Regions from separate parts of the Massilia genomosp. 1 genome, predicted to be linked through region 4. Evidence: predicted binding sites of a transcription regulator. Region 4 holds the regulator's gene; each other region holds the start of a gene.
What was found. Region 4 encodes FNR, which switches genes on or off when oxygen is low (the NO sensors DNR and NnrR bind a similar motif). Its sites were predicted from a motif close to TTGATNNNNATCAA; they were not measured.
Positions count from the first base shown of each region.

Region 1: a site for FNR is predicted at 3,813-3,826, ahead of F1735_RS12620 (OmpW/AlkL family protein). Genes of this name have one in related genera too.
Region 2: a site for FNR is predicted at 3,924-3,937, ahead of F1735_RS24555 (universal stress protein). Genes of this name have one in related genera too.
Region 3: a site for FNR is predicted at 3,357-3,370, ahead of cqsA (alpha-hydroxyketone-type quorum-sensing autoinducer synthase). Genes of this name have one in related genera too.

Region 1 covers NZ_WHJF01000027.1:38,014-45,571, reverse strand. Annotated here, with positions in the region: gene pmbA (metalloprotease PmbA) at 1-1,077, shown strand, start outside; gene F1735_RS12630 (TRAP transporter substrate-binding protein) at 1,268-2,353, shown strand; gene F1735_RS12625 (glutaredoxin family protein) at 2,432-3,079, shown strand; gene F1735_RS12620 (OmpW/AlkL family protein) at 3,132-3,746, opposite strand; gene F1735_RS12615 (M14 family metallopeptidase) at 3,860-4,990, opposite strand; gene F1735_RS12610 (GFA family protein) at 5,140-5,544, shown strand; gene F1735_RS12605 (DUF2442 domain-containing protein) at 5,670-5,930, opposite strand; gene F1735_RS12600 (TRAP transporter substrate-binding protein) at 6,032-7,117, opposite strand; gene paaX (phenylacetic acid degradation operon negative regulatory protein PaaX) at 7,209-7,558, opposite strand, start outside.
Region 2 covers NZ_WHJF01000083.1:245-7,802, reverse strand. Annotated here, with positions in the region: gene F1735_RS36750 (response regulator) at 1-3,036, shown strand, start outside; gene F1735_RS24555 (universal stress protein) at 2,999-3,829, opposite strand; gene F1735_RS24550 (bifunctional acetate--CoA ligase family protein/GNAT family N-acetyltransferase) at 4,004-6,682, shown strand; gene F1735_RS24545 (hypothetical protein) at 7,161-7,505, shown strand.
Region 3 covers NZ_WHJF01000003.1:41,826-49,383, reverse strand. Annotated here, with positions in the region: gene F1735_RS01675 (ABC transporter permease) at 1-964, shown strand, start outside; gene F1735_RS01670 (response regulator) at 976-1,968, opposite strand; gene F1735_RS01665 (sensor histidine kinase) at 1,989-3,287, opposite strand; gene cqsA (alpha-hydroxyketone-type quorum-sensing autoinducer synthase) at 3,440-4,684, shown strand; gene F1735_RS01655 (group II truncated hemoglobin) at 4,717-5,106, shown strand; gene F1735_RS01650 (DNA recombination protein RmuC) at 5,122-6,459, shown strand; gene F1735_RS01645 (MHFG family PEP-CTERM protein) at 6,594-7,466, opposite strand.
Region 4 covers NZ_WHJF01000090.1:10,362-17,919, reverse strand. Annotated here, with positions in the region: gene F1735_RS25590 (DUF885 domain-containing protein) at 1-576, opposite strand, end outside; gene F1735_RS25585 (hypothetical protein) at 881-1,552, shown strand; gene F1735_RS37505 (hypothetical protein) at 1,633-1,761, shown strand; gene F1735_RS25580 (DEAD/DEAH box helicase) at 1,834-3,081, shown strand; gene fnr (fumarate/nitrate reduction transcriptional regulator Fnr) at 3,277-4,044, shown strand; gene F1735_RS25570 (hypothetical protein) at 4,055-4,582, opposite strand; gene F1735_RS36800 (hypothetical protein) at 4,712-5,674, opposite strand; gene F1735_RS25560 (hypothetical protein) at 5,748-5,969, opposite strand; gene F1735_RS25555 (FixH family protein) at 5,996-6,529, opposite strand; gene ccoG (cytochrome c oxidase accessory protein CcoG) at 6,558-7,558, opposite strand, start outside.

The DNA.
Region 1 (7,558 bases), on a different contig from region 4:
TACAACATCGCCCGCTTCACGGCCGACGACGACTGCGCCGGCCTGGCCGACGCCGACATGCTTGAAACCAAGCCGCGCGACCTGCGCCTGTGCTACCCGTGGATGATCTCGACCGAAGACGCCGTGGTTCTGGCGCAACGCGCCGAAGCGGCCGCCTTCGACGTCGACCCGCGCATCACCAACAGCGAAGGCGCCAGCGTGCATGTGCAGCAGTCGCACTTCGTGTCGGCCAATTCGCGCGGTTTCGCGGGCGGCTATCCGTTTTCGCGCCATACCCTGTCGGTGGCGCCGATCGCCGGCAAGGGCGCCAAAATGCAGCGCGACGACTGGTACACCTCGGTGCGCGACCCGAAAAAAATGGCCCGGCCCGAGGCGGTGGGCCGTTACGCGGCCGAGCGCGCGCTGGCGCGCCTGAACGCGCGCACGCTCGATACGCGCACCTGCCCGGTGCTGTTCGAAGCGCCGCTGGCGGCCGGCCTGCTCGGCTCCTTCGTGCAGGCAACCTCGGGCGGCGCGCTGTATCGCAAGTCGACCTTCTTGCTCGATTCGCTGGGGCAGTCGGTCTTTCCCTCGCATATCCAGATCCTGGAAGACCCGCACGTGATCGGCGGGGTCGGTTCGGCCCCGTTCGATGAAGAAGGCGTGCGCACCGTGCGGCGCGACGTGGTCAAGGATGGCGTGGTGCAGGGCTATTTCCTGTCGTCGTACTCGGCGCGCAAGCTGGGCATGAAAACCACGGGTAACGCGGGCGGTTCGCACAACCTGACCATGAGCTCCACGCAAACCAGGCGCGGCGACGACTTCGCCGGCATGATCAAGAAAATGGGGCGCGGCCTCTTGGTGACGGAACTGATGGGCCAGGGCACCAACTACGTGACCGGCGACTATTCGCGCGGCGCGTCGGGTTTCTGGGTTGAAAATGGCGTGATCCAGTACCCGGTCGAGGAAATCACGATCGCCGGCAACATGAAGGATATCTTCCAGCAGATCGTCGCCATCGGCAATGACGTGCTTATCCGTGGCAACAAGCAGACCGGCTCGATCCTGATCGAAAAAATGGTCGTCGCCGGCGGCTGATCGTCCTCATGTTCTTCTTGCGTGGGCCCCGGTGCCCACGCCTTACCCCATCTGCATCCCGCGCCTCCCCCTGTAAGACTGCTGTAAGATAAATTACGTTGCATGCTTGCCTAGACGCAAATACACTAGCCCAGGCACCATGACACTGGTGGTATTTCCGTGACGTAAACCCTTCAGGAGACACAGACATATGGAACGTCGTTCCTTTATTAAAAAAGCGGCAGTCGGCGCTGCCGCCGGCGCAGTCGCCGCACCGGCGCTGGCTCAGTCGCTGCCAACAATCAACTGGCGTCTCGCCAGCAGCTTTCCCAAGTCGCTCGATACCATCTTCGGCGCCTCCGACATCCTGACCAAGCGCGTTTCCCAGCTGACCGGCGGCAAGTTCAACATCCGCTCGTTCGCGGCCGGCGAAATCGTGCCGGGCCTGCAAGTGCTCGACGCGGTCCAGGCCGGCACTGTGGAAATCGGCCACAGCGCGTCCTACTACTATTTCGGCAAGGACGCCACCTTCGCCTTCGACTGCGCGGTCCCGTTCGGCCTGACCTCGCGCCAGCACACCGCCTGGTACCAGGAAGGCGGCGGACGCGAACTGACGCGCAACTTCTTCAAGGGCTATGGCATCGTCAACTTCTTGGGCGGCAATTCCGGTACCCAGATGGGTGGCTGGTTCCGCAAAGAAATCAAGTCGGTGGAAGACCTGAAGGGCACCAAGATGCGCGTCGGCGGTTTTGCCGGCAAGGTGCTCGAGCGCCTCGGCCTGGTGCCGCAGCAACTGGCCGGTGGCGACATTTATCCCGCCCTGGAAAAAGGCACGATCGATGCGGCCGAGTGGGTCGGTCCTTACGATGACGAAAAACTGGGCTTCTACAAGGTCGCGCCGTATTACTACGCGCCGGGCTGGTGGGAGGCGGGCGCAAGCTTCTCGTTCTACGTCGGCATCAAGGAGTGGGAAAAGCTGCCCAAGGAATACCAGGCTGCGCTCGAATGCGCCACCTACGAGGCGCACGTCGGCATGCAGGCCGAGTACGACGCCAAGAACCCGGCGGCGCTGGCGCGCCTGATGAAGAACGGCGTCAAGCTGCGCACCTTCTCGAAAGACATCATGGATGGCTGCTACAAGGCGGCGCAGGACGTGATGAACGAAGAGGCGGCCAGGAATGCCAAGTTCAAGACCATCTACGAGCCGTGGAAGCGATTCCGCCAGGACCAGAACATGTGGGCCTCGGTGTCGGAAGCGGCCATGCTCGACTACATGATCAAGGCCGGCAGGAAGTAAGTCCAGCGGACTCCTCGTCGTTCGCGCCAAGGGTCGCCTTGGCGCGGGAACGACATCGGCTCACTCAATCCATCATCCATGAAACGCATCCTTTTCCTCGCGCTGATCGCCGGCGGCGCCTTCTATGCATACAAAACCGGGCGCCTCGGCGGCGGCGGTGACGGTGCGTTCGACAAGAACGGCAAGCCGGCCGTGATGCTGTTTACCAGCGCCGAGTGCGGCGACCCGTGCGACAAGATCCGCGGCGAGCTGAAAAAGCGCGTCGCCAGCTTCGAGGAGGTGATCCTCACCGAGCCGAACAGCAAATACCGGGTCAACGCCATGCCGACCGTCATCGCCGGCAAGCAGCGCAGCGTGGGCGACGATGTGCATAAGCTCGCGGGCATGCTTGGCGAGGTGCTGGGCAAGGACGCGCTGACGCGGCGCGAACGCATCGTGCTCGCCAATCACTTCGACGCGCAGGATAAACCCAAGGTGGTGTTGTACGGGACCAAATGGTGCGGCTACTGCAAGGCGCAGCGCGAACTGTTCGAGGAAAAGAATATCCCCTTCGAAGATGTCGACGTCGAGGCGTCCGAAGCGGGCCTGATGGCCTACAACGCCCTTGAAGGCAGCGGTTATCCGCTCACGTATGTGGGCTACCGGCGCTTCGGGGGATTCAATGAGTCGGAGATCCTGACGGCGGTCAAGGAACTCGGCGACAAGCCGCAGGCCGGCTTGCACTGAGCGCGCCACAGGGTAGGGCGTCCGCAGGGACGCCCTACGGGACGCCGCTCAATCAGAAGCGGTAACCGACACCGACGGCGATCAGCACAGGATCGACTTTCACGGTGCTCACTTTGGCGCCGGCGATCATCACATCGCTGCGGATGTTGATGCGCTTGACGTCCAGGTTGAGCGACCAGTTTTTATCGATCTTGACATCCACGCCGGCTTGCACAGCCAGCCCCACGCTGTCGCTTTCCAGGTCGCCCGCGCCGTTGAGCAGTTTGACCTTCGAGATGCGCGTGTAGTTGATACCGGCGCCCAGGTAAGGCTTGAACTGGCCGATCGGGTTGAAGTGGTACTGACCCAGCAGGCTTGGCGGCAGGTGCTTGAAAGTGCCGATCTTGGCGCCGTCGAGCATCACGTCATGTTTTTGCGGATAGGTCAGCACCAGTTCGGCCGCCAGGTTCGGCGTGAAAAAATAGCTGACATCGAGTTCCGGAATCGTCTTGTCGGACACCGAAATACGGTCCGATGCGCCCACGCCACCAACCGGCGAGGACTTGTCGGCCGGACTCAGGTGTACGGCGCGCGCGCGCACCAGCCATTGTCCATCTTGCGCGTGAGCTTCAACGGCGACCAGGCCCAGCATACTGACTGCTACTGCTGCTAACAATTTGCTCTTCATCACAACTTCCTTCTTCGTTTGTCATTGGGTATGACTGAAGTTTATTGATTGACCTCAACAAAATCGTTGATGTGAATCAAAAAATCGGAGCAATGATGAAAAGCCGTATCGGGTCAGGCCGGGTGGCGCAGCGCCTGCAAAATCGGTTGCAGCACCGCCGCGCCAAGGCGTGCGCTGCGCGCGCCGTCCCAGCCGCAGATCGGATCGGGATCGTTGGCGTTGTCCTTGAACGGCAGCTCCAGCGTCAGCGACAGGCAACCGAAGGCGTGCGTGATGTGCGGCGAACCCATGGTGATGGTTTCGTCGGTGTAGGGCGAGTCGCCGTAGCCATGCACGTCCTGGAAGTCCGGGCTGGCGATCTTGAAGTCGTCGGCGAAGCGCTTCTCTTGCGCGGCCTGGGCCGGCGTAAAGGTCGGCAGGGAGGCGCTGCCGGCCACGAACACGTACGGCAAGCCTTCATCGCCATGCACGTCGAGGAACAGGTCGCAGCCGGTTTCCAGCATCTTCTTCTTGACCACGAACACTTCGGGGCTGCGCTCCATGGTCGGCGTATTCCACTCGCGGTTGAGATTGGCGCCGGCCGCGTTGGTGCGCAGGTTGCCATGCACCGAGCCGTCCGGATTCATGTTCGGCACCACGTAGAACACGGCTTCCTTGAGCAACTGGCGTCCAAACGCGTCGGCCGGGTCGAGCAGGGCGTCGAGCATGCCCTCGACAAACCACTCGGACATGGTTTCGCCCGGATGCTGGCGCGCGATGACCCAGATTTTTTTCTTTGCGGCCGGGTCGCCGATCACCAGCACGTTCATGTCGCGCCCTTCCACGCTGCTGCCCACGTCCAGCATGCGCACCTGTTCCGAGAGCTGCGCGCGGTCCAGCAGTTCAAGGTGGCGTTCCCACGAGTAGGGCTCGAAGTAGGCGTAGTAGACGCTGTCCATTTCGGGCGTGTGGGAAATCGTCATCACCTGGCCGTCGAAGCTGGTGGGTACGCGGAACCATTCCACGCGGTCGTAGCTGGCCATGGCCTGGTAGCCTTCCCAGCCGGCCGGATAGGCGCTTTTCCCCGCGTTCAGGAAGCCGATGGTGCATGCCTCGCCCTGCGCGCCTTGCAGGCGGAAGTAAAACCACTGGGTGATGTCGGCGTGCGAGTCGCGGCGGATGTTCAGGTCGATCGAGGAGGCGCTGGTGGCGCTCACGATATCGATGGCGCCAGCGTCGAACTGGCTGCTGATTTTGATAGACATGGTGTGTCCTTGGCTGGTGAATGAGAGGCGCGGCTGCTGTGCGCGCGAGGCGTCATGATACGCCTTCGGATTAAACCCGGTTAATAGGGCGAAAATCGCCCGCATTCAGCCTTACCCTGTTGTTTTGAAAACAGCGAAGGAAAACAGCGATGAACAAGACCTATCACGGCAGTTGCCACTGCGGCGCGGTGCGCTATGAAGCCGATATCGACCTGAACCAGGGCACGAGCAAGTGCAACTGCTCGATCTGCGCCAAGACGCGCAACTGGAACGCGGTGATCAAGCCCGATGCGTTTCGCTTGCTGACGGGGGAGGATCAGTTGAATACGTACCAGTTTGCGACCAAGAGCGGGCATTACCTGTTTTGCCGGCAGTGCGGCGTGCATTCGTTCGGTCGCGGCTATGTGGAGTACCTCGGTGGGGCGCTCGTGTCGGTCAATCTGATGGCGCTCGACGATGTAACGCCGGAAGAGCTGGTTGCGGCGCCGGTGGCATATCTGGATGGCTTGAACGATAACTGGGCCAATCCGCCGGCGCAAACGCGGCATTTGTAGGACAGGCCGCGACCGGCAATGGTCGCACTACCGCGTCGTTCCTCGCTGAAGGCCGCCCTGGCGCGGAGGCGGGGTTCATGCGTTCGGTTCCGGTTCCGGTTCCGGTGCTGCGTTGCCGGTCCTTCTCAGCAGTCGTAATTCATGCTGTCGCGCGGGTAGGCCATCGGGTTGCGGATCGCCTCCAGGGTCAGGTCCAGGTCGAGCTCCGGCCAGTACACGCGCCCGGTGCTCACGCACTTGACCCGGCAGATCTGCGCAATGGTCGCGTGTTCGAACAGCGGAAACTCCACGAACGGCAAGTACAACTCTTCCTCGCCACACTGCAGCCAGAAGCCGTGCGGGCTCAGGCTCGTCACTTCCGCGCAGGAAAAATAGATGCCACTCATAGTCAATCCCCGTTAAGTATTTTACCCAGGCAGGGTTGCCCGTATCGAAGGTATCAAATGCGCCAGGCGATTCGTTTGACCTGGCTCAAGTGACCCTGAATTTACTTCCGTCCTATCGAAATCAGATAGTTTTGCATCGTCTGTTCCGACACCGAGGCCCACATGTTCTGGTCCTGGCGGAACCGCTTCCACGGCTCGTACACCTTGTTGAATTTGGCGTTCCTGGCCGCTTCCTCTTCCATGACCGCGGTCGAGATCTTGTACGCCTCGTCCATGATCGCCTTGGAAAAGGTATGCAGCCTGGCGCCGTTCTTGATCAGGCGCGCCAGCGCCGACGGGTTCTTGGTGTCGTAGGCGGCCTGCATCGTCACGTGACATTCGAAGCTGGCCGTTTCCACCGCCGCCTTGTACTGGGCGGGCAGCTTTTCCCATTCCTTGATGTTGATGTAGAAGGACAGCTGCGGCCCCGCCTCCCACCATCCCGGCGTGTAGTAGTGCGGCGCCACCTTGGCCAGGCCCAGCTTTTCATCGTCGTACGGACCGACCCACTCGGCCGCGTCGATCGTGCCTTTTTCGAGCGCCGCATACACGTCGCCGGCGGGAATCTGCTGCGGCACCGCGCCCATGCGCTCCATCACGCGGCCGGCGAAACCGGCGATGCGGATCTTCATGCCCTTGACGTCTTCCAGCGACTTGATCTCCTTGCGGTACCAGCCGCCCATCTGCGTGCCGGTGTTCCCGGCCATGAAGTTGATGATGCCGTAGCCCTTGAAGAAATCGCGCATCAGCTCACGCCCGCCGCCCTGGTCGAACCATGCGGTCTGCTGGCGCGAGGTCAGGCCGAACGGCACCGCGCAATCGAACGCGAACGTCGGGTCCTTGCCGAAGTAGTAGTACGACGGCGTGTGCCCCATCTCCACCGTGCCCGCCTGCACCGCGTCCATCACCTGCAAGCCCGGCACGAGGTCGCCGGCGGCGAACTGGCGGATCTGGAAGCGACCGCCCGTCAGTTGCGACACGCGCTTGGTGAACGCTTCGGCCGCGCCGAAAATGGTGTCGAGCGACTTGGGAAAGCTCGACGCCAGGCGCCATTTGACTTCAGGGTTGATTTGCGCGAACGCCGGCGCGGCAATGACGCCGGCCGTCGCGCCGATGGCGCTTTTGGTGAGGAAGGAACGACGTTGCATGACAGTCTCCGAGTTTTTTGGTATGTCTGAGGGACGTGCGACTTATTGTAGCCGTATGTTCGCGCCAAAGTTTCGTGTAATTGTAGCGTCGCTAGCGCGCTGTGGGACTTACATTTCCCGGCGCGTCGCCAGCCAGCCCGCCGAAGCGCTGGAAGAAGCCGGCATCAAGCTGCGGCACGCTGTCATCTTCGCGCCGCAAGGTCGCCATGATGTGCGCTTCGGCCCCCGCGTATGTACGCGCATACAGCGCGCGCGCCAGTTCGTAGGCGCTGCTGCCCGGCCAGGGATCGGGCAGCAGTTCGATCGGCAGCATCGGGTCGTGCAGCTGCACGCGGCGGTAGGCGTGGACCAGCAGGGTGCGGATCACGAAGGCTTGCTCGGGTGCGGGCGCGTCGTCGCTGCGCAAGAGTTCCAGCAAAGGCCCGAAGCGCTCGATGAAGT
Region 2 (7,558 bases), on a different contig from region 4:
CTGGCCGCCAGCGGCGTATTCACCGACAGCGCGCCCGGCACGGCCCAGCCGCTGGCGACCGGCGGCCAGCGCGCGCGCCTGCTGTGGCGCGGCCGCTACCTGCTGGCCACCGAGAACGAGATGCGCGACGGCGAGCGCGTCATCGGACGCATGTTGGCGGAACAGCAACTGCCAATCATCGACCGCCTGCTGGCCGACATTCGCGCCAACAGTGTCTCATCGGACGTGCTGCTGTGCAGCCTGGACGGCAAGGATGCCCTGTGCGCGCCGACCCGCTTCTATCCGAGCGCGTTCCGCATTCCCATGTACAAGCCCGACGGCCAGGTCAACCTGCCGATCAACGAGGCGCTGCTGGGGCGCACCGGGGTAGCCGTCACGCGCGACCTGCGCGGGGTGGCCGTGTTCGCCGCCTACACGCCGATCCGCGCCTTCGGCCTCGGCGTGGTGGTCAAGAGCAACCTCGACACCGTGTACCAGCCGCTGCGCGACAAGGCCAACACCCTCATGATCATGCTGGTGGCGCTGGTCGGGCTGGGCGCATCGCTGCTGCTGATCCAGGTGCGCCCGCTGCTGGCCCAGCTGGTGCGCGAGCAGCGCCGCATCCGGGTCATCCTGGAAAACTCGAACGACGCCTTCATCGCGCTCGGCGTGGACGGCTGCATCACCGACTGGAACACCGAAGCGGAGCGCACCTTCGGCTGGAGCGCGGCCGACGCCATCGGGCGGCGCCTGTCGGAATTGATCATCCCGCCGGCCCAGCGCGCCGCCCACGACGCCGGTTTTGCGCGCTTTACCGGCAGCGGCGCCGGCCCGGTGATCAACAACCGCTTGGAGGTGAGCGCCCTGCACCGCGACGGGCACGAAATCCCGATCGAGATGGCGGTGGCCGCCTTCCAGACCAGCGACGGTTTCGTGGCCAACGCCTTTGTGCGCGACATCAGCGAGCGGCGCCGCCTGGCCGGCGAAATCGCCGCGCGCGCCACCGAGCTCGAACTCGAACGCGACCGCGCCCAGGCGGCCAACCGCGCCAAGGGCGAATTCGTGGCCAACATGAGCCACGAACTGCGCACCCCGATGAACGCGGTGCTCGGCATGACCTACCTGCTGGCACACACCGACCTGAAAGCCGAGCAGCGCAAATACCTCGACATGATCAGGAGTTCGGGCCAGTCGCTGATGGGAATCATGAACGACATCCTCGACTTTTCCAAGATCGAGGGCGGGCGCATGGAACTGGCCGAGGCGCCCTTCGACCTCGGTCAGGTGCTGGCCGCGGTGGCCGACATCATGAGCGTGTCGGCCGGCGACAAGGACCTCGACCTGGCCATCGGGGTCGAGCCGGACGTGCCGCGCGCGCTGGTGGGCGACGCCCTGCGCCTGCAGCAGGTGCTGGTCAACCTGGCCGGCAACGCCATCAAGTTCACCGAGCAGGGCGAAGTGAGCGTGCTGGTCGACGTGGCCGCGCGCGCCGGCGATCAGTTGACCCTGCGCATCCGCGTGCGCGACACCGGCATCGGCATGGACCAGGCGCAGCAGGCGCGCCTGTTCTCGCCCTTCACGCAGGGCGACTCGTCGACCACGCGCCGCTTCGGCGGCACCGGGCTGGGACTGACCATCTCCAAGCACCTGGCCGGGATGATGAAAGGGACCATCGAACTTGACAGCGCGCCCGGGCGCGGCAGCGAATTCGTGGTCTGCCTGCCGTTGCTGGTGGCGCCGGAGGCGGACGGCGACAGCGTCCCCGACGCCGCGCTGGGCGCCTTGCGCCTGCTGGTGGTGGACGACAACGCCACCAGCCGCGAGTATCTGTCCAAGACCATCGCCGGCTGGCGCTGGGAGGCCGAGGTGGCCGCCTCGGGCGCCGAAGCGCTCGAGATGGTGGCGCGCGCCGCCAGCGCGCAGCGCCACTACGACGTGGTGCTGCTGGACTGGCAAATGCCCGGCATGGACGGCGCGGCCACCATGCGCGCGCTGCGCGAACACATGCCTGCGGCGCGCCTGCCGATCGCGCTGATGGTCAACGCCTACGGGCGCGGTAAACTCATGGAAAGCAGCGCGGCCAGCCAGGCCGACGCCATCCTGAGCAAGCCGGTGACCGGTTCGAGCCTGTTCGACACCGTACACGAGGTACTGGTGCAGCGCGCCCAGGCGGCGCTGCGGCCCGCCGGCGGCCTGCCGCCCGTGCATGGCGGCGCCGACGGCGTGCGCCTCGATGGCGCGCGCCTGCTGCTGGCCGAAGACAATGACCTGAACCAGGTGGTCGCGCGCGGGATTTTAGAGAGTGTCGGCGCGCGCCTCGACATTGTCGGCAACGGCCAGCTGGCGCTGGCGCGGCTGGCGGCCAATCCGGGCGCCTACGACCTGGTGCTGATGGATATCCAGATGCCGGTGATGGACGGCTATGCGGCGGCGCGCCGCATTCGCGCCGGCCTGCGCTTGAGCTTGCCGGTGCTGGCGCTGACGGCCGGCGTGACCGAGTCCGAACGGCGCGCCTGCGCCGACGCCGGCATGAACGACGTTATCGCCAAGCCGATCGACGTCGACGAGATGTTGTCCACGATCGCGCGTCACTTGCCGGGCCTGGGCCGGGGGCGCGCGCCGCCCGCGCCGGTGGCCGCGCCCGCGTCGGCGCCAACGCCGGCGGGGCTGCCGGTGTTAAGGCTCGGCCCCCTGGTCGACATCGCCAAAGGCAATCCGGAGCACCTGGCGGCCGTGGCCAACCTGGTGCGCCGGGTGGTGGGCGAAGGCCACCAGCAGTTCGACCAGGCGCGCGTACACTGGGACGCGGGACGCGACGAGGAAGCGGCCAAGGTGCTGCACATGCTGCGCGGCGGGATCGGCAGCGTCGGCGCCAAGCGCTTCGCCGCCGCCTCGCTGGAACTGGAGCAGTCGCTCAGGGGCGAGCCGGCGGGCGACACGGCCGCCCTGTTCCTGCAAGCGGCGCGCGAACTCGACGCGGCGGTGGAAGCGGGGCGCGCGTGGCTGGCGCAGCAGGACTCTAGTGCGACATCAGCACCGGCGCCGTCATCGACTTGAGGATGGTGGCCGTCACCCCGCCCAGCATCAATTCGCGCAGGCGCGCATGGCCGTAGCAGCCCATCACGATCAGGTTGGCATCGACATCGGCCGCCAGCGACAGCAGCGCTTCGCCGATGTCGATGCTGGTGTGCTGGGCCATGACGTCGGCCTTGACCCCGTGGCGCGCCAGGTACAGGGCGATGTCGGCGCCCGGTTGCTGGCCGTGCGCGTCGTCGGGATTGAACACCGCCACCGTCACGCGGCGCGCGCGCTTGAGCAGCGGCAGGGCGTTGGCCAGCGCGCGCGTGGCGGCGGTGCTGGCATCCCAGGCCACCAGCACCTCGCTGCCGATTGCGGGGAAGTGGCCGGCGTGCGGGATCACCAGTACCGGGCGCGCGCTGGCCAGCATGACGTATTCGGGCAGGCCGGGGGTCATGCGCGCGACCGGATCGTCGGGATCGGACTGGCTCAGCACCACCAGGTCGGCATAGCGCGCCTGCAGCGCCAGCGCGGCGCCGGGTTCGTCGTCCACCATGCGCCGTTCGAACGAGCGCACGGCGGCGCCGGCGGCGATGCGCTCGCAAACGTCGAGCGACGCGTTGGCGCGCCGGTTCAGTTCTTCCATGTGGGTCGAGAGCACGGTTTGCAGCAGGTCGCTGGCGCCATCCTGGTAGACGTAGCGCGAGACCCCGCTCATGGCCGCGCCGATCAGGTGGGCGTTGCAGTCGGCCGCCACGCTGGCGGCGGCCAGCAGGCGCGCTTCGGCGTGGCGCGCGCGATCGACGTGGACGAGGATGGTCTTGTACGGCATGGCGGCTCCTGTGGGTTGGGAGGCTCCAGCGTAGGCCCTGGCACGGAGCGCGTCCAGCAGTGTTCGGCGTGCGCAAACCTTTGTTTTGTCTAATTTGATGCACATCAAGCGAGGGGGCGGTCGCGCCGTCTACGCTGTGCGCCCATCGTCACGCCGAATCGAAAAGGGATCTTCATGAGCGTCAGGAACCTGCACCAGTTGTTCGCCCCGACGTCGGTCGCCATCATCGGCGCGTCCGCGCGGCCGCACAGCGTGGGCGCGACCGTGCTGCGCAATGTCATCGAGGGCGGCTTTGCCGGCGCGATCTACCCGGTCAACCCCAAGTACGACAGCCTGGCCGGACTGCGCGTGTACGCGCGCGTGTCAAGCTTGCCGGCGGCGCCCGACCTGGCGATCATTTGCACCCCGCCTTCCACGGTGCCGGGCATCGTGCGCCAGCTCGGCGAAGCGGGCACGCGCGCGGCGATCATCCTGACGGCCGGCCTGTCCGGCATGCATGACAGCGGCGCTCGCAGCTTGCGCCAGGCCGCGCTCGACGCCGCCAAGCCCTACGTCTTGCGCCTGCTGGGACCGAACAGCGTCGGCCTGCTGGTGCCCGGCATCGGCCTGAACGCCAGCTTCGCCCATACCGGCGCGCTGCCGGGCAAAATCGCCTTCGTGTCGCAGTCCGGCGCGATGGTGACCGGCGTGCTCGATTGGGCCAGGTCGCGCGGGATCGGCTTTTCCAAGTTCATTTCGCTGGGCGAGGGCGCCGACATCGATTTTGGCGACCTGCTCGACTACCTGGCCAGCGACCCCGGCACCAGCGCCATCCTGCTGTACATGGAAGACGTGCGCCATGCGCGCAAATTCATGTCCGCCGCGCGCGCCGCCGCGCGCAGCAAACCGACCGTGCTGCTCAAGGCGGGCAGGGTGGCCGAAGGCGCCAAGGCGGCCGCCTCGCATACCGGGGCGCTGGCCGGGTCGGACGACGTCTACGACGCCGCCATCCGCCGCGCCGGCATGCTGCGCGTACACGGTACCGAAGAGCTGTTCGCCGCCGTGGCCACGCTGGCGCACGCGCGAGCGCTGTTCGGCGAGCGCGTGGCCATCTTTTCCAATGGCGGCGGCCCCGGCGTCATGGCGACCGATGCGGTGGTGTGCGGCAAAGGCAGCATGGCGCAGCTGGCGCCGGACACCGTGGCCCGCCTGGACGCCATGCTCCCCGCCACCTGGTCGCGCGCCAACCCGGTCGACATCCTTGGCGACGCGCCGGCCCAGCGCTACGTCGATGTGCTGAACATCCTGCTGAAAGACCCGCAGGCCGACGCCATCCTGTTCATCCACGCGCCCACGGCCATCGTGCCAAGCGCGGACATTGCGCGCGCGCTGGCCCCGATCGCCAGCGCATCGTCGCGCAACATCCTGGCCTGCTGGCTGGGCGGCGATGCGGTAGCCGAAGCGCGCGCGATCTTCACCGAGGCCGGCATTCCCAGTTTCGGCACGCCCGAGGAAGCGGTCAGCGCCTACCTGCAGATCGTGCAGTACCGGCGCAACCAGAACCTGCTGATGCAGGTGCCGCCGGCCGCCAGCGACGACGGCGCGACCGACCCGCAAGCGGCGCGCGCGCTGGTGCGCAAGGCGCTGGCCGAGGGCCGTACCTTGCTCAGCGAGCCGGAAACCAAGTCGGTGCTGGCCGCCTACGGCGTGGCCGTGGTGCAAACGCGCAGCACGCAATCGGTGGACGAGGCGGTGGCGGCGGCCGAGGCGATCGGTTTTCCGGTCGCGCTCAAGATCGTCTCGCCCGACATCACCCACAAGAGCGACATGGGCGGCGTGGCGCTCGACCTGGACGATGCGGAGGCGGTGCGCGCGGTGGCCCTGCGCATGAACAAGCGCCTGGCCGAACTGCGGCCCGACGCGCGCCTGGAGGGCTTTTCGGTGCAGCGGATGGCGCGCCGCCCCGAGGCGCATGAACTGATCATCGGCGTGGCCACCGATCCGGTGTTCGGCCCCGTGATCCTGTTCGGCCAGGGCGGCATCGCGGTCGAAGTGACGGCCGACCATGCGGTGGCGCTGCCGCCGCTGAACGTGGTGCTGGCGCGCGACCTGATATCGCGCACGCGCGTGGCCAAGCTGCTGGCCGGCTACCGCAACCGGCCGCCCGCCAACATGGACGCCATCATCGCCACCCTGATGCGCATCTCGCACATGGTGGCCGACCTGCCCGAGATGGTCGAACTCGACATCAATCCGCTGCTGGTCGACAGCGAGGGCGCGCTGGCGCTGGACGCGCGCATGCGGGTGGCGCTTGCCGACCACTCGGCCAGCTCGCTGGACCGGCTGGCGATCCGTCCCTATCCGCGCGAGCTGGAAGATCGCATCGACTGGTGCGGCGAAACGCTGCTGCTGCGCCCCATCCAGCCCGAGGATGGCCCGGCCCACGTGGCCATGTTCAACGCGCTCTCCGACGACGACGTGCGCTACCGCATGTTCGTGCGCGTGCGCGAGCTCAATGCCTCGCAGCTGGCGCGCTTTACCCAGATCGACTACGACCGCGAGATGGCCTTCATCGCCACCCGCCCCGGTCCCGACGGCGTGAACGAAACGCTGGGCGTGGCGCGCGTGGTGTGCGACCCCGATAACATCGCCGCCGAATTCGCGGTGACGGTGCGCTCCGACCTGAAAGGGCATGGACTGGGCTATGTGCTGATGGAAAAGCTGATCGCCTATTGCCGCAGCCGCGGCACGCGCGAAATCGTGGGCGAAGCGCTGCCGCAAAACACCCGCATCACCAAGCTGGCGCGCAAGCTCGGTTTCGAGATCGGCAAGGCGGCCGAAGACGGGTCGGTGCATATGCGATTGACTTTGTAGCTGCGCTCTACAGTTACATACGTTGGCTTGCGCTCATTTTTGGTAGTGCAAGGCAGCACGGCGTGGCCAGGGAAAGACAGATGATCCCATGTGCCGGCCACCTGCGCCGCCGATTTTTGGGTGAGATTGCTTGATAATCGTGTTCTGGTCACGCAATACAATCGCTCGTCACTCTGCGCGACTCTGGAACTGGATTGCCGTGTTTGAAAAAAATATCAGTTTCCTTGGATTTTGACCGTCTCACCGTTTGCGAAACTACCTCTGCAACGGATATTTAATTGTTATTCATTCACCGCGACATTTCTGCGCAATGGCCAGAATAATATTTTTCTGTCAACAACGTGATTGTCGCACATAAATCCCGCCCGGATTGTCAATTTGCTCGCCATCTGAGCACTTTGAAGGCAAATGCAATGCCATTGAAGTAGTCGCCTGTGGCACAATGCCCGCGGTTGCCATCTCTATCCCGGACCATCGAATGAAACGAGCCATCCTCCTCGCCCTGACCCTCGGCGCCATCGGCGCCGCCCGCGCCGACATCCTGATCACGCCCTCGTTCATCATCAATATAGAAGAAGAATGCGCGGTCGAATACCGGGTGTGCGGCAAAGTCTCGTACACGGGAACGAGCAAGAAGACTGGCCAGGCCATCGTCTTGCGCGGCAAGACCGTAGAAGGCAAGTGCGACGAGAACAGATTTTGCAAATTCGAGGGCTATGTATTCAAGAACGGCGCCACCGTCTATCGCGTCAGCTCGGACGGCAAGCTGACCGTCTCGCAGGGCGCCAAAACCCTGGTCGAGGAAGAGGGCGTGTGGCAGTAAGAAGGCTGCGTACGCCACCCCTTGTAAATACTTCTACTGTCAAACTGCCATCG
Region 3 (7,558 bases), on a different contig from region 4:
CAACATCCTGCCCGAGCAGAAGGAGGATGTGGCCAGGCGCATCGCCGCCGCCAGGGTCAGCGATGCGCAGCTGTTCCCGATGATCCGCGGGCGCCTGGCCGCCGTCAATGGCCAGCCGGTCAGCGCCGCCACCTACGCCGACGACGACAACGCGCAGCGCCTGGCCGACCGCGAATTCAACCTCTCGACCACCCTCGACATGCCGGCCTCGAACGAGATCGTGGCGGGCCGCTGGTACCAGGATGGGCCGGACGTGGCTGAAGCCTCGGTCGAGCAGGGCATCGCCAAGACCTTGCGCCTGAAACTGGGCGACACCTTGCGCTTCGATGTCGGCGGCACGCTGGTCGACGCCAAAGTGACCAGCCTGCGCAAGCTGGAATGGGGCTCGATGCGCGCGAACTTTTTCGTGATCATCAACCCGGCCGCGATGGAAAAGACGTCGCAAACCTTCATGACGGCCTTCCACCTGCCGCCGGCGCAGAGCACCTTCACCAACAGCCTGACGCGCGACTTTCCGAACCTGACCGTGATCGATGTCAGCGGCATCATCCGCCAGTTGCAGGAAGTGCTGGACCAGGTGGTGACGGCGGTCGAATTCCTGTTCATGTTCACCCTGGCCTCGGGCGTGCTGGTGCTGTACGCGGCGCTGATGGGTTCCCAGGACGAGCGCACCCGCGAATCGGGCCTGCTGCGGGCCCTTGGCGCGACGCGCAAGCAGCTCGCGCGCGCGCAGTGGATCGAATTTTCGCTGGTGGGCGGCCTGGCGGGCCTGCTGGCGGCGTCGGGCGCGGCGGCGCTGGGCTGGGCGCTGGCCACCTACCAGTTCAAGTTCCCGTGGACCTTCAGCCCGATGGTATGGCTGGCCGGCCTGGTGGTGGGCGCGCTGTGCGCCATCATCGGGGGCTGGCTCGGACTGCGCAACGTGCTGCGCCAGCCGCCGTTGCAGACCTTGCGCGGCACGTAACAGCGCCAACGTCACAGCGTGCTCTCGCGCTCGCTCAGGAAGCTGGAAAACGGGTGGGCCGGTTGCTCCAGCTCACCGGGCGCCAGCGGGAACAGCGCCCAGTAGTAGTTCTGGGCGCCGCGGCAGCGCTGGGCCGGCGCGGTCCAGCGATGCCAGTTCTTGGCAAAATCGCGCGCATACATGCCGTCGCCCTCGCGAAAATACGGCACGATGCAGCGCTCGCGCACCGCCTGCAAAAACGACTGCGGGGCATCGTTGTCGCAGCCGACTTCATAGTGCGCATTCATCCCCGCCTCGGTCTCGACCACCATCAGCTGCGCGCGTCCGCGCGCGTCGTACAGCAAAATGCCGGCCGGATTCGGATACAGGTAGTGCTCCACGATCCCGTGCTGCTCGACCACCATGCGCACCACCGCGCTGAACGCCGGGTCGCTCAAAAAACTGTGGTTGTGCAGCTTGAGCAGGTCGCGCAAGGGGTCGGAGCGGGCCGCGAAATACTCGGCCTGCAGCGCCACGATTTCGGCTTCAAGCTTGTCGAGCGCACCGTCGTCGCTCTTTTTGATGTAACGGTCGATCAGGCCGCGGTTAAAGGCGTCGACCGCCACCTTCTCGTCGGCCACGCCGGTAAACAGGATTTTCTTGCAGGGCAGGTGGCGCAGCGCCTCGCATAATTCGAGGCCGTCCATCTGCGGCATCGAGTAATCGACCACCACCACCGACGGCGTCATGAAGCGCTGCGGCTCGAAACTGATGCGGTGGATCTGGTCGATATCGAAGGCCACGTTGCAGCGCTCTTTCGAATCGGGATAGGTATCGTGGCTGGCCGCCAGCCGGCCCGGCTCGCGCTCGCCGTGGGCCCCGATCCAGGCCAGCGCGCTGCTGGTATCGGCAAAGCACTTGCTGGCCAGCGCGGGGTCGAGCTGGAAGGCGACGCTTTTCAGGAAGCTGTCGCTATCGTCGATCAGGACGGTCAGGCTGGGATGGCTGTAGATCGGCAGGGGCATGCTGGGCCTTTCATAAGAGGTCAATGCGGCTCCGGCGTCACGGCCACGCGCGGGAACTCGAGCACGAACATGGTGTAGCCAAGTTCGCGCGAGACGCAGCGGATGCTGGCCTGCCAGGCATCGATGATGTCCTTGCACAAGGCCAGGCCGATGCCGGCGCCGGAACTGGGAGGGTAGGAATAGAAGCGCTGGAAGATCATCGGCAGCTGGCGCTCGGCGATGCCGCAGCCGGTGTCGATCACCAGCAGGCGCGGTTGTTCGGGACGGCCGTCGACGACGATGCGGATGCGGCCCTTGCCGGCCCGGTGCAGCGCCTTGAGCGCGTTGCGCAGCAGGTTGAGCAAAACGACCACCGACAGCTCGTACTTGCCGGCGAAGCGGAAGTCGGTGCGGATATCGACGCTGACCGCGTCGCGCTGCGACTGCGCCGCGAACGGATAGCGCCGGATCACCGAGTCGACCACCTCGCGCATCGACACCACCTCGGTCGCTTCGAGGCGTTGCTCGACCGCGCTGGCCGACAGCAGGAACAGGTCGATCATGTGGTTCATGTGGCGCACCTCGTACTGGATGCGCGCCATCGCCTCGCTCATCGCCTGCCAGTCGGCCTCGCTGGCCCTGGCCGGCGGCGTGATGCGGCGGCAGATGCCGCGCACATTGGCCTCCACGCTGACCAGCGGCGTGCGCAGTTCGTGCGACACGCTGGCCAGGGCGTGCGCCATGCCGGCCAGCTTTTCGCCCGCCAGCGCCCCGCGCCCGGCCTTGGCCACCGACACGGCGATCATCGTAAACGCATAGATCGCCAGCTGTTCCAGCACCGTGGGACTGAGCATGAAGGCGGCCTCGCCGACCAGCGCAAACAGGGCGCAGGCCAGGGCGCTGCCGATGGCGCAGGCGGCCAGCGCCCAGCGCGTGCGAAAGTGGAACAGCACCGTCAGCGCAATGAGCATCGACTGGCTCCACACGGCCGAGCCGTGGTTCATCAGGTACATGAAGGTGAACTGGAACGGCAGCACGTAGGTGAGCGCGACGAACAGGTAGGCGTTGACGAAGCGCCCGCGCAGCAGGCGGCCGGGCGCCAGCGCGGGCAGGCACAGGGCGGCGCCGGCCACGCGCAAGGTGAGGCTTTCGAACTCCTGCGGGAACCAGTAGGTCCAGATCGTGTAGTAGGCCGGCATGCCCAGGAAACCGATCCACGCCAGCAGGATGAAGCGGCTGGTCGCATGCGCGTGGTGGCGCTCGTGCTGGACGAACCACTGCAGCAAGGAGCGGCGCAGGCGGTCGGCGGAATACGGAGCGGTGGCGCTGGCAACGGTCATGGAAAGCTTTCCTGGCTCGCTAGGGTAGGCGGGAAAGGAGAATCTTGACCCATGTTGATATTTTGCAATTTGATATATGTCAAGGTCTATCGATGTTGCAGGATTGTCAAGGAAGGGCGGCACAGAATGGATGCTTTTTCCAAGGAGAATTCATGTCTTTTGCTGTCGATCAAGTTTCGCCTGCCTTGCGCGTACACCCGGACATGCCAGCGTTTGTGACCGGCCGCATGGACGAGCACTACGTCACGCGGGTGGCGCAGTTGCTGGGCGGCGAACACCTGCATGTGTGGACAGCACCCCAGCCCGGTGCGATCATGTTGGCCAGCAACGATTACCTGTGCATTTCCGGCGAAGCGGCCTTGCGCGACGCGCAGGCGCGCTGCCTGGTGCGCAAGCAGGGCGGCATGCTGATGTCGTCGGTGTTCCTGCAGCAGGGCAGCGCCCAGCACTGCCTGGAAGCGAAGCTGGCCGCCTTCATGGGGGCGCAGGACGGGGTGCTGACCCAGTCCGGCTGGGCCGCCAACGTCGGCCTGCTGCAAACCATCGCCGGGCCTGGTGTGCCGGTGTATCTCGACATGATGGCGCACGCCTCGCTGTGGGAAGGGGTGCAGTCGGCGCAGGCCACGGCGCTGCCGTTCCTGCACAACGATGCGGCCCATCTGGAGCGCCAGGTGCGCAAGCACGGTCCCGGCGTGATCGTGGTCGACGCGCTGTACAGCACCAACGGCAGCGTCGCGCCCTTGCTCGACATTGCGCGCATCGCCACCGGCAGCGGCAGCATTTTGGTGGTCGACGAGTCGCATTCGCTCGGCACCCACGGCCCGCGCGGGGCCGGGCTGGTGGCGCAACTGGGCCTGGCCGGCCAGGTGCATTTTCGCACCGCTTCGCTGGCCAAGAGCTTTGCCGGGCGGGCCGGCTTCATTACCTGTTCCAGCCACTTCAAGGGTTACTTCCTGTCGGCCTCGCGGCCGGCGATTTTCAGCTCTTGCCTGCTCGAACACGAGCTGGCGTGGTTCGACGCCGCGCTCGACTTCATCGCCGGGGCCGATGGGCGGCGCGCCGCGCTGGCGCGCGTCACGCGTACCGTGCGCGACGGCCTGCGCGAGCTGGGCTACAACGTCGGCGACGGCAGCGAACAAATCATCGCGCTCGAAGCCGGACCGGAACCGCGCACGCTGGCGCTGCGCAAGGCGCTGGAAAAGCGCGGGATTTACGGCGCCGTGTTCTGCGCCCCGGCCACCGCCAAGAACCGCTCGCTGGTGCGCCTCACGCTCAATAGCGGCTTGACGGACGCGCAGTGCGCGCGCCTGCTCGCGGCCTGCGCCGAGATGCGCCTGGAGGTCGGGATGGACAGCTGGCCGTCGACACGGCGCCTGCGCCGCCTCACACTGGTCTGACAGCGGCGCGCATGCTGCGCTATCATGGCGGCATGAGTGAACCACAAACCCTGTATGACGTCATCGGTGGCGAAGCGCGCGTGCGCGAGATGGTCGAGCGCTTCTACGACCTGATGGAACTCGAACCCGAGTTTGCCGGCATCCGCGCGCTGCATCCGGCGTCCATGGAAGGCTCGCGCGAGAAGCTGTTCATGTTCCTGAGCGGGTCGATGGGCGGGCCCGACCTGTTTGTCGAACAGTATGGCCACCCGCGCCTGCGTGCGCGCCACCTGCCGTTTGCCATCGGCAGCGGCGAACGCGATCAATGGCTGCGCGCGATGGCGTGGGCGATGGAAGATATCGGCATCGACGAAGCATTGCGCCTGCGCCTGATGGAGTCGTTCTACCAGACCGCCGACTGGATGCGCAACCAGCCCGGTTGATGTCCGATTGATCCCATGACCCAGACCGAATTCCTGATCCTGGCCGCGCTGGCGGTCGTCATCATCATTTTGCAGGCGCTCATGCTGCTGCGCGCGCGCGCCAGTGGCGACGCCGGCGCGCAATCGGACAAGCTGCAGTTAGAGCGGCTGGAACGCGAGCTGCGCCTGGAACTGCAGGCCGGGGCGCAAGGCACGCGCCAGGACATCGGCGCCAGTCTCGCGCAATATCACGGCGCCACCGTGCAGCAGCTCGACAGCATGCGCCAGCAGATTCACCTGGCCAGCGTCAGCGGGCGCGAAGAGCAGTCGGCCACGCTCAAGCGCTTTGCCGACACCATGCACCAGACCTTGTCGGCGCTGACCGAGTCGAACGCGCAGCGCATGCTGGAAGTGCGCTCGACCCTGGAAGCGAAGATCCGCGACCTGCAGAACGATAACGGCGCGCGCCTGGAAGAAATGCGCAAGACGGTCGACGAGAAGCTGCATGCGACGCTCGAGACGCGCCTGTCCGAATCGTTCCGCCAGGTGTCCGAGCGCCTGGAGCGGGTGCATCAGGGGCTGGGCGAGATGCAGCAGCTGGCCATCGGGGTGGGCGACCTGAAACGCGTGCTCACCAACGTCAAGACGCGCGGTACCTGGGGCGAAGTGCAGCTCGAAATGCTGCTCGAACAGGTGCTGACGGTGGACCAGTATGCGAAGAACGTCGAGACCATTCCCGGCACCGGGGCGCGGGTCGAGTTTGCGATCAAGCTGCCCGGCCATGTCGATGGCGGCGTGCCGGTGTGGATGCCGATCGACGCCAAGTTCCCCAAGGAGCAGTACGAGCGGCTGCTCGATGCTGCCGACCGGGCCGACGCCGACGGCGTGGCGCTGGCCGGGCGCGAGCTCGAACGGGCGGTGCGGCTGGAAGCGAAGACCATCTGCGACAAATACGTGTCGCCGCCGTTGACGACCGATTTTGCGATCTTGTTCCTGCCGACCGAGGGGCTGTATGCGGAGGTGATGCGCAGGCCGGGCTTGGCCGACGATTTGCAGCGCACCTTGCGCGTGTCGATCGCGGGGCCGTCGACCCTGTCGGCGATCCTGAACAGTTTGCAGATGGGATTCCGTACGCTGGCGCTGGAAAAGCGCTCGTCGGAAGTGTGGCAGGTGCTGGGGGCGGTGAAGACCGAATTTACCAAGTTCGGCGATGTGCTCACGCAGACCAAGCTGACCTTGGAAAAAGCGGCCAAGAATATCGAGAGCGCGCAAGTGCGCAGTCGCCAGATGGCGCGCAAGCTGAAATCGGTGGAGGCGCTGCCGAGCGAGGCGGCGCAGTTGATGCTGGGGCCGGATCTGGATAGCGAGGCGTAGAACGTAGCGCGTATCCCTAAGCGCTAACCTCCAAACCGTCTTTCCCGCGCAGGCGGGAACCCAAGTTTGGTAAGCCGCCAGTAGCTTCGGTACAAAATTGGATTCCCGCCTTCGCGGGAAAGACGGTTTGGAGATTAGCCGGCACGCAAACGGCGCCTGGCGGCACTCATCACCGCCACCAGCCCCAGTCCCATCATCATCGACTGTCCCGGCTCCGGCACCGGCACCGCCGGCACGTTGGTCTCGGGAACCGGCGTGAGGTCGATGCCGGTCGTCGGCCCGTCCCTGAACGGCGGTCCGAACCCACCGGTGCCGATCGGCGTCACGGGAATCGAGCCTTGATAGGCGATCGAGCCCGGCGGCGTGGCTGGCGCCCGCTCCGGCAGCACCGGCCTGGTCGTGGCGCTGCCGCCGCGCAGCGCGATGTCCAGTTCGCTTTCGGGCGGCGCCGGCTCGTCGGCCAGGGAGGTCGACGCGCCCGGCCCACCGGTGCCAGGGCGGCCGCGCGACGGCCCGCTGCTGCCCAGGCGGTCAATGCGGCTCACGTTGCGGCACACGGTCGGCACCAGGATGCAGTGATCGCCTTCGCAGTACACCAATCCGGCCTGCCTGGCGCGCGCGCTCCAGCCGGCGCGCGAGACCTTGCCGCACACCGTGCCGGCGCCGAAATGCATGTCGCGGATCTTGGGGTCGTAGTAGTTCTGGCCCTTGATCGAATCGCGTCCGATGGTGACGAATTCGTCGAAATTGCGCTCGGCCATGCGCTCCTTGAGGCGCGCGCGCACCAAGGGCGGAATGTCGCGGTAACGGTCCACCGCCGCGACCACGTCGCCCATGAACGGGTGTACGCCGGGACGGTCCCAGTCGCACTTGGCGACGCGGCTCGCGGCGGCCGCCTGGACCGGATTGGCCGCCAGCATCAGCAGCGCTCCCAGCATCAACACGCAGGCCGATACCGGCCCCGCGACCTTGTAACTTGCGACGGTGATGCTGCTTGCGCGCTTCATGATCTCTGACCGGATAGGTTTTCCTGGAGATCATACTAACAAGCGGTTTTCAAAAAAACGTGGCAATTTCAATAACAATAAAACGCCATTAA
Region 4 (7,558 bases):
CCGCGCACTGGCCTGGTCCATGCGCTCGCCGATCTGCGCCAGGCGCGCCAGGTAGCTTTCGACATCGGCCGCGCGCCGCATCGGGTGCGCGCTGGTCATGAAGTTGACCAGCGCGATGTGCGTGCCGCCGAACTGCGAAAACACGAACGCATGCTCGTCGAAACGCTCGCCGGCCAGATGATTGGCCAGCGACCAGCGCATGGTCTCGGCCGAGACGCGGTCGGTCGCATCGAGCGCGCCGGCCAGAAAGCGGTCCAGGCGCGCCACCCCGGCCTTGGCCAGCGCCGTGTAACGGGCGCGCTGCGCCTGCGTGATCGGGGCCAGCTGGCGGTCCAGCGCCTGCTGTTCGGCGCCGGCGAAATACTGGTCGACCGTGGCGCGTTGGGGCGACAGGCGCACCCAGTCGGCGGCAAAGCGGTCGGCCCATGTGTCGAAGGCGCTTTCACGGTTCTCCATGCCGGCCGGCGCGCTCGCGCCGGCTGCCGCAAGCACCGGCAAGGCGGCGCCGCCGAGCGACAGTGCCACCAGCGCGGCGGTCAGGCAGGGCGCGATGGCGCGGCGGAACGGTGTATGCATGCGAAAGTCTCCTGGTGGGTGTCATCGGCGTTTTGCCGCGACAGAATTTATCATGGATTCCGACAAGAAACCACCACAGCGGAAACCACCACCGCCCCGGCGTTTCGCCCGTCAATCCAGGCCGAACGCCGTGGCCGCGCGCGCCGCCGTGCGCCGCGGCGACAAACAACGACAATTGCTTACCTTAAGGGACTGGATCGCCAGCCCCGACTGGAGTAGCATGGCGAGCCACGATGCCAGCGCGTCTCGCCGCCTCAACCGGTACAATGCCGCCATCGCCCAGTCATTCGTCAAAGGTCATTGCATGTATATCAAGAATACCGTCATGGCGCTCGCCGCCCTGTTGCTCGCCGCCAGCGCGCAAGCCGAAGTCGCCGTTACCGCCGAAGTCGGCACCACGGGCGTCGGCGCCCATCTGATTTTCCCAATGGAAAAAACCCTGAACGCCCGTTTCGGCGCCAGCTACTTCCAGCACAAGTACAACGATACCGCCAGCACCCTGAGCTACACGATGAAGGCCAAGCTGCAAAATATCGATGTGCTGTTCGACTGGCACCTGATCGATAACAGCCCGTTCCGCCTGACCGGCGGCGTGGTATATAACGGCAACAAGATCAGCATGGTGGCGCGCCAGGATTCGAACGGCTTCTTCAACATCAACGGCAAGCAATACGCCGCCAGCCAGGTCGGCATCCTCAACGGCGGGATCGAGTACAACAAGGGCGCGCCTTATGTTGGCGTGGGCTGGGGCAATGCCTTAAGCACCGACAAGAAGTGGCAGCTCAGCGCCGACCTGGGCGCGCTGTGGCAAGGTCACCCGAAGGGCCGCTTGACGAACTCGCAATGCACCGCCGCGGCTGCCGCCTGCGCCACCCTGGCGCGCGATGTCGCCACCGAGCGCGTGAAGATGGAAGCCGACGTCGAGGCCTACAAGGTCTATCCGGTCTTGCGCGCCGGTATCAGCTACCGTTTCTGAGCGGCAGGCAACAGGCAAGGAACAGCGCGCCGCGCGGGCGTGGTTTTGGGTAGGATATCCTTTTTACAAGGGAGTGCGCCATGAAACCACGCTTTCACTCGCTCGCGGCGCTGGCCGCCTGCTGCATGCTCGTTCTGGCCACGGCCGCCTGCGGCGACAAGCAGGAACCGACCAAGCCCAAAGTGGCGACGGCGTCGTTGACCCGGTAGGCTTTTGCGCCCCGGCAAGCGCCGGACAGAGTAAACTACGCCCTTGTTCTTTCGCTGCAAGGTCGCTTCCCCATGTCTTTTGATTCCCTCGGTCTGATCGATCCCCTCGTGCGCACGCTGGACGCGCTCGGTTACCGCACGCCCACGCCAGTGCAGGCGCAAGCCATTCCCGCCGTGCTGGCCGGGCGCGACATGATGGCCGCCGCCCAGACCGGCACCGGCAAGACCGCCGGCTTCGCCCTGCCCCTGTTGCAGCGCCTGACCTTGCAGGGCCAGGTCGGCGCCAATGCGGTGCGCGTGCTGGTGCTGGTGCCGACGCGCGAACTGGCCGAGCAGGTGCATGAGAGTTTCCGCGCCTATGGGGCCGGCTTGCCGCTGCGCACCCACGTGGCCTACGGCGGCGTGAGCATCAATCCGCAGATGATGAAGCTGCGCAAGGGACTCGACGTGCTGGTGGCCACTCCCGGCCGCCTGCTCGACCTGTACCGCCAGAACGCGCTCAAGTTCGACCAGCTCGAAACCCTGGTGCTCGATGAAGCCGACCGCATGCTCGACCTGGGGTTTTCGCGCGAACTCGACGCCGTGTTCGCCGCCCTGCCGAAAAAACGCCAGACCCTGCTGTTTTCAGCCACGTTTTCGGACGAGATCCGCGCCCTGGCCGGCAAGCTGCTGAGCGACCCCTTGAGCATCGAGGTCAGCCCGCGCAACAGCACCGTCAAGCGCATCCGCCAGTGGGTCGTGCCGGTCGACAAAAAACGCAAGCCGGAACTGTTCTTGTACCTGCTTAAAAAGCACCGTTGGGGCCAGGTGCTGGTGTTCGTCAAGACGCGCAAGGGCGTGGACCAGCTGGTCGAGACCTTGCAGGCGCAGGGCGTCGCGGCCGATTCGATTCACGGCGACAAGCCGCAACCGGCGCGCCTGCGCGCGCTCGAGCGTTTCAAGGCCGGCGAAGCGAAGATCCTGGTGGCGACCGACGTGGCCGCGCGCGGGCTCGATATCGACGACTTGCCGCAGGTGGTCAATTTCGACCTGCCGATCGTGGCCGAAGACTACATCCATCGCACCGGCCGCACCGGCCGCGCGGGGGCCTCGGGCGAAGCGGTCTCGCTGGTCTGCGCGGATGAGGTGCAATTGCTCGCCGCCATCGAAATTCTGACGAAGCAAACCCTGGAACGCATCGAGGAGCCTGGTTTCTCGCCGGAACACAGGGTACCCCTCACCAACACCGCCGGCGAGGTGCTGAAAAAACCCAAGAAACCCAAGAAAGCCAAGATCAGCGGCGACGTGTCGACGGTCGACGTGCGTTTCCGCCCGCGCTGAGGCCGGCGCCGCACCATGCGCAGGGGTATGGATTGCCTTGTTAAGACATGCACAACGCAAATGCGCAAAATGCATGCCCGGCAGGGAAAACACGCATCTGTATCGGGCAAACAGCCCCATCTGTTCCGGTATTCGCCTGTGCGCCGGAGTCGCTGTGGGGTATCATACGGCTCAAGCCACAAACCGTCAGACCCTATGCCTCAGCCTCTCCCATTCGTTCCGGCAGCCATGCTGAACGTCGCCGCACTCAAGGCAAGCTGCGCAGGATGCAGCATGCATCAGCTGTGCCTACCAATGGGACTCGACAGCGAAGATATCACCCGGCTCGACAACATTATCGGCAAGCGCCGCCGCCTGTTGCGCGACGAACGCCTGTACCAGATGGACGAGCCGTTCCGCAACCTGTACGCGATCCGCTTCGGCCACTTCAAGACCTACCAGGTCAACGCCAACGGCGAGCAGCAGATTACCGGTTTCCAGATGGCCGGCGAACTGCTGGGGATGGACGCCATCAGCGGCGACCGCCACCATTGCGACGCGGTCGCGCTGGAAGACAGCGAAGTGTGCGAAATCCCGTTCGCGCGCCTGGAAGAATTGTTCGGCCAAGTGCCGACCCTGCTGCGCCATTTCCACCGCATCATGAGCCAGGAAATCACGCGCGAGCAAAATGTCATGCTATTGCTGGGAAATATGCGGGCGGAGCAGCGCTTTGCCGTATTCCTGGTCAACCTGTCGGCGCGTTACGCGGCGCGCGGTTACTCGGCCACCAGCTTCCAGCTGCGCATGTCGCGCGAAGATATCGGCAATTACCTGGGGCTGACCATCGAAAGCATCAGCCGCCTGCTGTCGCGCTTTAAAAAGCAGGGCTGGATCAGCGTCGACAAGCGCGAACTGAGCTTGCTCGACCCGGCCATGCTCAAGGCGCTGGCCGCCGGCACCGAGCAGTGCAGCCCGATGGCGTGAGCCGGCCGCGTTACGGGCCGGCGCCACCCTGCGCCGGTGCGCCTGATCCCTCCCGCAGCCAGGCGGCAAGCTCGGCTTCGAGGGTGGCGCTGCCGCTCACGGCCAGCAGCGCGCACTTTGGATGGCCCGTGAAACGCAGCATGACAACCGGCGCGCCCGAAATGGCCATAAACGCCCGCTCCCCGTGTGCCACCTTGAACCAGCCCGAATAGTAGCCGAAGGCGGCAATGCCGTTTCTTTTGGTCGACATCGCCAGGCTGCTCATATCGCCACTGCGCGTGATGACCGCCCCCTGGATGCAGGCGCGCTCGACCCTGAAGGTGTAGAAGGCATGCTTGATGACCAGTGCATCGGCTGTCAGCTCGACCGAGTGACGGATGAACATGCTTGTGCATACAAGCAGCCCCAGCAATGCCGATGCAATCAGCATGCCGCTGACAAAGCCGGTTTCCGTCGCCGTCGGGGTTGTTGTATGCGGGGTCAGGAAATAGAAGCCCGTGGTGAGCAGGAGCGGCACCGCGAACAGCATGCCGATCAAGAAAACTTGCTTGTTGGAAGTTGGAATATCGATGTTTATCATCCGGGTGTTCCATTCTGCCGTGGTTCGAGTTGTTGATTGGACACTAGCGCGACAGTATAGTTCAATGCCAGTGCGCTCAACGGCCTGTCAGGGGGCGTCGGGCACGAGCGGTGTCCACTCCTTGCCATCGAAGACCACGGCGCCATATCTGCCGGCGAACAGCATCACGCCATCTCCCACCGCCAGAACACGCGAACGGTGGCGCGCCTCCGGCGGGACGTCCGCGTCCGCCAGCTTGCCATTCCCGATGGTCCAGAGCCCGTCGTCGGAGTTACACCAGACCTTGTCCGCAAACCACACCATATCGTTGAAGGGCCGTGCCAGCGTCGTTTTTTGAATGAGCTTCCACAAATTCTCGCGCCCGCGCAAAATGCCCCCGCCTTGCAAACCGATGTAGACATAGCCGTCGCCGGCGCAGCAGATCGCCTGGATATGCTGATCGACCCGTACGCGGCACTGGTGCCAGCGCACGCCGTCGAAGCGCCAGACGTCGCCCTTGCCTCCCGCACAGTAGATGTCCCGGGCGCTGAAGCCATCGATGACGTCGAAGCCCTCATCATTCGAGCCGTGAGCGTCTCGCTCCGGTTCCGGCAGCGTGTCCCGGCCTGCCAGGCTTTCCCAGACACCGCACGCGGTCCTGCGGCACACCGCGCGCCAGGGACCCGCTGCGTAGACCAGTCCGTCGATGGTGGCGAGCGCGTTTACGGAGGTAACGAGCGCAGCGGTAGCGCTACCCATCGGGATTGCCGCTTCCATGCCGCGTTGACCGCTGCCGAGGACGGCGACGCCGCCACGCGCGCCGACCATGACCGCCTGCTCCAGCGGCTGGCGCGCAACGGCCAGAAAAGGCCAAGCGAATCCCGTGTATTCCTTGTAATCGATTTCTCCGGTATCGGTGAAGACATTCACCATCCGCTTGTTCGGTTCTTCCACGGCAAAGTCGTCCACTGCTTCGATACAAGCAAACGAAAAGGCATGCTTGCTGCGCACCGCACAGTCGTGCAGATAGAAATCGCCGAAGGCGGCGTCCCAGTTTTTCTCGCTGATCATCCTTGCCGTCCCGGTTGCGTCCAGGCGAGCATGATAGCCGAGCCACGGGCGAGCTGTCAGGACGGTGCCGTTGCTAGAACGGCGGATGCGGATCGTCCGGCACCACCACCAGATAATAGGTCAGCATGCTGGCCAGCGCGCAAAAAATCCAGAAGAAGAAAAAGCCGATCGTGTACACCGCCATCGGCGTCAAGGCCAATTGCCCCATGTGCAGTTCTTCGCGCGGATCGAACATCGCAAAGAAACAGCCTTCGGCCAGCATCGCCGCCAGGAAGGCGGGCCACAGTACTTTCATCGCAAGACGCATCGACACTCCCCCGTTTAGTTTGTTGCTTGCTGGACGTCGGCCTTGATCGCCAGCGCCTGCTCGCGCGGCCAGTGCCAGGCTGCGGCCAGGCGCCAGTCGCGCTTGCCGCCTTCGACCACCACCTGCCAGCGCGCGCGCTCGAGCATCGGCAGCGCCACCGAAAACCGCCCGCCGGCGTCCGGGATCACATCGATCTTGCGGTCCTTTTCGGGCTGGGTGGCGTGCGCCAGATGAATGCTGAACGGCGCGTTCAAGGGCTGCCCGCCGCTGCTCAACATCCCCGCCAGCTTTTCGCTGGCCGGGTCATAATGCGCGTCGAAAGCGAGGCGCATGGCGCTGGCCACGCGGTCGCGCCGCAAGTCCTGGTTGATCGCCTTGCCCTGCTTGTAATAGTCGTCGACGACCATGGCGTCCTGGCCGCGATAGGCAATGACGCCAAGGTTCACGCCGGCCACCACCACGATGGCGGGACCGAGCATCAGCAGCCACGGCCAGCGGTGCTTGTACCACGGGCCGGCGGGGGGAGTCAGGGGTGTGGCGGTTCGCATGCGAGTCTCCTTGTTTGCTTGTTCTGGCTTATTTGGGCACGATGAACACGGCTTTTTCACGCACCGTGAGCGAGGGATCGTCCACTGCGGTGATCTCGAACTCGATATGGTTCGAGCCCTTCGCCGCCGCACTGCGCTCCACCTGCACCCGCACCGGCACCGCGCGCGTGCTGGCGCCATCGAGCACCGCCACGTCGGTCGTGGCCAGGCGCACCGAATCGATGCCCGAAACCTTGATGCGGAAGCGATGCCCGGTTTCGGCCGTATTCATGATCTGCAGGCGGTACACGTTTTCGATCAGGCCGTCGCCCACTTCGCGCCCCATCGAACCGCGGTCGCGAATCACGTCGAGCTTGAGCGGGGTGCGCAGCGCCAGCGCCGTGCCGAAGCCGGCCACGATCAGCACCAGCAGCCCGGTATAAATCAGGACGCGGGTGCGCAGGATGCGCTGGCCGATGCGCTTGGCCGACCACTTGTTGTCCATCGCGTTGTCGGTCGAGTAGCGGATCAGCCCGCGCGGCAGGTCGATCTTGTCCATCACGCCGTTGCAGGCGTCCACGCAGGCGGCGCAGCCGATGCATTCGTACTGCAAGCCCTTGCGGATGTCGATCCCGGTCGGGCACACCTGCACGCACATATTGCAGTCGATGCAGTCGCCCCTTTTCTTTGCTTCTTCCGCCGTGGCCTTGGGATTGATGGGACCGCGCGGTTCGCCCCGTTCCTGGTCGTAGGTGACGATCAGGGTGTCCTTGTCGAACATGGCGCTCTGGAAGCGCGCATACGGGCACATATATTTGCACACCTGCTCGCGCAGCCAGCCGGCGTTGCCGTACGTGGCAAACGCATAAAAACCGATCCAGAACCATTCCCACGGTCCCAGCGCGAAGGCGCCGATGTTCGCCAGGAGCGAACGCACCGGCGCAAAATAGGCCACGAAACTAAAGCCCGTAAACAGCGCCACCGCGCCCCACGCCAGGTGCTTGGCGGTCTTCCTGGCCAGCTTGTCGGCGGTCCAGGGCTGGCGGTCGA